Regions from separate parts of the Ureibacillus endophyticus genome, predicted to be linked through region 2. Evidence: predicted binding sites of a transcription regulator. Region 2 holds the regulator's gene; the other holds the start of a gene.
The links. The regulator LexA, encoded in region 2, represses DNA repair genes until DNA is damaged. The targets are predictions, from matches to a motif close to CGAACATATGTTCG.
Positions count from the first base shown of each region.

Region 1: the regulator LexA is predicted to act here: its motif matches at 1,964-1,977, upstream of addB (helicase-exonuclease AddAB subunit AddB).

Region 1 covers NZ_JAMYWW010000001.1:726,629-729,849, reverse strand. The annotation lists gene addB (helicase-exonuclease AddAB subunit AddB) at 1-1,924, opposite strand, end outside; gene NKR20_RS03555 (TVP38/TMEM64 family protein) at 2,092-2,745, opposite strand; gene NKR20_RS03550 (helix-turn-helix domain-containing protein) at 2,757-3,221, opposite strand, start outside.
Region 2 covers NZ_JAMYWW010000001.1:1,139,136-1,142,356, reverse strand. The annotation lists gene NKR20_RS05560 (YneB family resolvase-like protein) at 87-740, opposite strand; gene yneA (cell division suppressor protein YneA) at 737-1,075, opposite strand; gene lexA (transcriptional repressor LexA) at 1,244-1,864, shown strand; gene NKR20_RS05545 (gamma-glutamyl-gamma-aminobutyrate hydrolase family protein) at 2,023-2,736, opposite strand; gene NKR20_RS05540 (IS110 family RNA-guided transposase) at 3,039-3,221, shown strand, end outside.

The DNA.
Region 1 (3,221 bases), 410 kb from region 2:
TAAACTTTGTAGTTGGCGAAAGTTCAGTATCAATTTCCTCAAACCATCCACGATCTGTGTCGGTGATTAATCCTTCATAATCGATACGCATTGGATAAACTCCATCATTCACACCAATTACAAAAACGACTGACTTATTATCAAATCTTGAATATTCAACAGTCGCCACAGTTACTTCATCAACAGAAGGAGGAATTTTCGAAAACTGAAGTGTATCATATCCTTCGTCTAAAATTTGTGCAGCTTCTTCAACGATTAATTTTTGATCACCGAACATTAGGACGAATTGATCAAGAACATTGATCCAGCGATTCCAAGCCTGATCATGTTCGCTTGCCCCATGTAATTCTTTTTCTTCAAGTTCAGTATCCTTTAACACTTGTAACTTATCGTATATTTGCATTTCTTCAATACAGTTAAACAACGCAGATGCGATTTCACGTCCAGTTTTTGCATTCTTCAATTCCTGCTGTAATTTTTCTATTGGTTCTTTTACAATTGATTTCATTTCATCAATGATTTGCTGCATTTTTAATTCTTCGTCTGTTTGATGTTTAGAGAAAAACTCAAGTCCACGATATTTTTTGTAAAACCATCTTGAATCTTCAAACCAACGATACCCATAAATCCCTTGTGCAATAACAAAGTTTTCTAGCAGGTCTGCTTTTTCACGCATTTCCTTCAAATTACTGTTTAATGGGAAAAATAAATCCGTTTTTACACTTCGAAAAATCGGTTCATATTGCCAATTGGATGTAACAATTTCTAAAATTGAACGACTAAACTCAATTAACGGGTGGTGTAACATCGATTTCTTTTCATTTGTAAAAACAGGAATGTCGTACTGTTTAAAAATTGTATTAATGAGAGGGTCGTAAAGGTCTGCTTGTCGATACATAACCCCAATCTCTTTATAACGAACGCCATCTTCCCGCACAAGTCGACATATTTCCCGGGCAATTGCGTGTACCTCTGCTCGACGATTTGCACCTTCAATTATTTCTACAAATCCTTCAGCCTTTACTTGAGTTGGCACTGGCTCGTGAAATTGCTGTTCTATATGTTGTAAGTCATTATTGTTGTAACGATAACATGTATGTAGATGAACACGTGGCTCCATTTCAACTTTGAAATTTGCAGTTTCTTGTAATAATTTATCGTACATGACAGCTGGTCGATAAAATACAGCTTGGTCATCATACATATCTTGTTCGTTTTCGAAAGGAAGTACGATGGTTACTCGTTTAGCTAATGCCAATAATTGCTTTACAATTTCAAATTCGCGAACAGTAAATGCTGTAAAACCATCAATATAAATGTGGGCTTCTTTTAGTTTTTGTGAATTTTGTAATTGCTCGAGTAAAATTGGATAAAAACCATCACTATCAACATACTTATCCCCTAGTTTTTCCTCTAACTTTGATAGGATAATTTGTAAGTCTTTTGTTTTAGCAATTAATGTTTGGGGAGCGTTGGATTCTTCTAACCTATTTATTGCTTCATTTAAAGTTACACTATCTATGTTATATTGGCTAAATTCTTTTACCAATTGTTCAACTTCTTCAGTAAATCCTCGTTTATCTGCAGCTTGACGAAACAGTGAAAATTTGTCTTTATTTTCTGCAAGAAGTCGTCTAATTAACATACGGTATCCAATTTTATCTAATTGCTCTTTTGCTATCCCACCTGTTTCTTGTAGGATATACCAAGCTAAACGTTTGAACGTCATAACCTGTGCTCGTATAATTCCTTGGATGCCATAATTGTTCGTTAACATATACTCTGCTTGATAAGACATTTGGTCAGGGACAATTAAATAAATTGGCGGGCCAAGGGGTTGTTGCTTTAACTCATTAATAATTTCTTTATGAATAAGTGTGGTTTTACCTGTCCCAGCTCTTCCACTAATCACTCTTAATGACATATAGCTCCTCCTTCTTATCTATTAATTTAGATTATATACAGAACAAATGTTCTTATCTTATAAATTTCTATCAATAATACTCTTTTTCTATTATAATATCACCTATTTATTATAGTATTTTTTAAGTGTAAAAGATAATTTCCCATATATCGTAGAAAAAGAGCAGTTTATAGTAACCGCTCTTTCTTCATAGACATTTTTACATTTTTCTTATTACTAGATGAATCTTTCAAATCTCGTTCCACTTTTTTATTAAGACGTTTTTCTAATGCCTTTCCAATAAACCAGAGAAGGAAAATTCCTACCCCTGCAAAAATCAATTTAACCGGATCTGTTAATAGTGCCTTTAAGTCGTATCCTAACACACTCATACTGGCAATCATGACAAACTTACCGGCCATAATGACTATTAAATAATACTTCTTTTTTATATGCGATAAACCGGCAACAATATTAACTAATACGGAAGGAGTGAAAGGAAAACAAAGTAAAATAAAAAGTGGACTCAAACCACGCATATCCACCCATTGAATAAGCTTCTGTATCTTTTCTCTACCGATAAATTTTCGAAGCCTTGGATGTTTCCCGAACTTTCGAACGAGTAGAAACACTACATAAGATCCTAAAACAGTTCCTATCCAAGACAACAGAAAGCCTATCCAAAGCCCGTAAGAACTAGCATTTGCAACTACAATCACTACTAGTGGTAAAAATGGAAGGAAAGCTTCTATAAAAGGCAATAAAATGCCAATTAGCGGTCCAAGTGTTCGATATTGAGCTGCTAAACTTTCGATATTTTCAACGGTAAACCAATCGCTCACAAGTACCACCTCTATCGATATTGAATAATTAAATGTAAAGTTGTCATCTCATTTGTTGGATTTACGTATTGATGTTCCTGTGAAGCAGAAAACACTAATGTTTCTCCTTTTATTAAATGTTCTTTCATTCCTCCAGCCTCCACGAGAACTTGTCCATTGATGACTGTTACCGTTTCTTCTACGCCATCTGAATGTGCTTCACTCCTATGTATAACACCAGGATCCATCTCTATTTTATAGAATTCCCAGCCTCTTTCAGGGTCATACGGAATAATGGAATATACACGATATTTTCCATTTTCTTCTGATACAACTGTAGATGTTTTTTCATCGAATTTTTGAAATTGTTCCCTTGGCGGTTGTAAAAGAGAGGAAAATGAAATTCTCATTCCTGATGCAATTTTCCATATAGTGGAGACAGTTGGGTTCGATTCACCTTTTTCTATTTGAGCTAACTGCGCTTTACTTACATTAGT
Region 2 (3,221 bases):
AAATGGGGCCAGTTCTTTATGAACCAACCCCAAGTAATTTATATATATGCATTTCTTAAAAGATTGCAACACTTGAAGCACAAATTCTAGTCTCCAAGTCCTTCTATATATTCAGTGTATCTTCGATGAACTGTTGCCTTACTAACCTGAAACCCTAATCCTCTTAATGTAGAAGCGATTTCTTGGAAAGTAAGTCCCTTTTCCCGCAAATTCACTATTTCTTCAATAGGCACATCAATTCTTTCACGACCTTCGTGATTTTGACGATTTTTTATATTCAACTCAGGACGATAGCCATTTTCAACAGCTCGTTTCATCCCTCTTTTAATCTTCGCATTATGGATCTTTCGTTGATATTCCTCCACAATAGCCAATATTTCAAGAAGCATTGTATCCATTTCGTTTAATGTTAGTGGACCAGCATTATTTAATGAGTATACAGTTGTTCCACTTTTTTGAAGTAAGTGTAGAATTGCCATTCTTGCATTTCCTCGTCCTAAACGGGTTTCATCCTGTATAAACAATGCAGAAATATTGTGCTCTTTTATATAGTCCATCATATCTAATAGGCCTTCTCTCTCTACATCGTAGCCACTCTGTTGATCTTGATAAGTTGCTAGAACTCGATAACCCATTTGTTCAGCATAACGGGATAATTCTTCTTGTTGTCTTTTGAGAGAAGTTTCCTGTGTATTTTTTTCTGTACTCACTCTTGTGTAAATTACTGCACTTTTATTCATTGATCTTTACTCGCTACCTCTATTGAATGAGAATCCTCATTCATTTTATTTTGGGCAATGTAATGACTATCTTCAGCAATTGGGATAGTGATAACTTGTCCAGCAATAATTATCTCATTGTTTAAGTGGTTTTCCAATTGTACAAGATTAATCCATTCTTGTGGCTTCATATCTCCACGATAATGTTCTGCTAAAGTCCAAAGTGTATCACCATGTTGAATTTCTATTTGTTCGTATGTTGTTTTCCCGTTATCTGTTATTAATAAAATGCCTACTATTACAACAAATGCAATAAATAGTACAACGATGTAATTATTTTTCTGTAACCAATTCATACTATCAACCCCTAATCGAATGTTTGTTCGGAATCTATGTTCCTAATTTAATACGAACACATGTTTTTGTCAATAACATTTTCGAACCTATGTTTGCATTTCCAATCTTTCACTGCTATACTATATGTAATTAATAGAGATAGATATTCACTTAAAGAGGTGAGAAAGTTGAAAAAATTATCAAAAAGACAAGAAGAGATACTAGCTTTTATTAAAGAGGAAGTACGTACGAAGGGATATCCACCATCTGTTCGAGAAATTGGAGAAGCAGTAGGTCTTGCATCGAGTTCCACTGTACACGGCCATCTAGCACGTTTAGAAAGTAAAGGTCTAATTCGCCGAGACCCTACGAAACCACGTGCAATTGAAATATTAGAAAATGAAAGTGACACTGTTCAAAAACAATCCGTAATCCATGTTCCTCTAGTTGGGAAAGTTACTGCAGGTTTACCAATTACAGCAATTGAAAATATAGAAGAATACTTCCCTCTACCAGATACATATGGAACGGGTGAAGAAAATCTATTTATGCTTGAGATAATGGGAGAGTCCATGATAGAAGCAGGTATATTAGACGGAGATTATGTCATTGTTAAACAAACCTCAACAGCCGACAATGGGGATATTGTTGTAGCTATGACTGAAGATGACGAAGCTACGGTAAAACGTTTCTTTAAAGAAAAAACACATTTTAGATTACAACCAGAAAACTCAAGTATGGATCCGATTTTAGTAAACCAAGTTACGATTTTAGGTAAAGTTGTTGGCTTATACCGCAATATTCAATAATAATGGTTGTCACTTTAGTCATAACTAGACTGAAGGACAACCATTTTTTGTGGAGCTGAATTTCTTATTTTAATAAGTATGGCTTGTGCGTTTAGTATTCTCTCTCGTGCACTTAACCCTGAACTTGTGCGTTTAGCACTCCCTATTGTTCACTTTTTTTAAGTTACACCTTGTTCCAAACATGCTTCAACAAATGCCTTAAACAATTTTGAAGAATGCTCCTCCCCTTTTGCAGCCATTTCCTCTGGGTGCCATTGAACAGCTATACAAAACGGATAGTCATTTAATTCCATTGCTTCGATAATGCCATCGCTAGCTCTAGCAGAAATTTGGAATAATGCAGGAACATCCTTAACTGCCTGATGATGAAGAGAATTTACTGCAATACGATCTTTTCCTAAAATATTATGCAATCTCGTTCCATTCGAAATTTCTATAAAATGAGCAAGTTCATGTCTTAATGCATTTTGTTTGTGCAATAATGGCTCAGCTTCGTACTGAGCATTAATATCTTGATATAATGTTCCACCTAGTGCTACATTTAATAGTTGAATGCCTCGGCAAATTGCAAAAACAGGTAGCTTATGATTTAACGCCGCATGAGCAAGAGCAATTTCTACTTTGTCCCGCTCTAACATTACTTCACCGAGTTTGGGATGTGGCTCTTCTTGAAAATAGTGAGGATGTATATCGACCCCACCTGTTAACAATAGGCCATCAATTGAATCGATTACTTGCCTGACATCTTTTTCAACACCAAAAGGAATACAAAATGGAATCCCACCAGCATCTATGACCGATTTAACATAAGGAGAGTTAATACAATACTTTCCATCACTCGTTGTCATTGTAATTCCGATGATTGGCTTCACAAAACCACCTCCACTATAAACTATTCGAAGGGGGCTATAAATCATTCCTGACAATAAAAACATACTAACATTAGTAGTACAAACCAAGGCCATGGTTTGTGCTACTATTTTTTTATAGTAGAAGTGAAGGAAAGTCGAACAGCTCCAGGGACCGTATGAGAGTCCGTAAAAAAAACCGGCTAACTTCACATCCTTATATGAATCAGTTTAGTATGTTGGGTCCAAGAGATCGTGTATAAGAAAGTGGAATCGATAAGGCAATGTGAGGACTTCTATGATTGGCTAAAAAGGAGAATAGAATGATGAATCATGTCATTGCGTTAGATGTGAGTAAAGGGAAAAGTTCGGTAGTTATGTATAATCAATATCGACAATGTGAATATGAAGGTGAACTAAATCATACCCGAGTTGATTTTGAACGATTACATAATCGTATTGAAGAAATAACGAAGTTTGATGGACAAGCACCTGAAATTGTCTTTGAA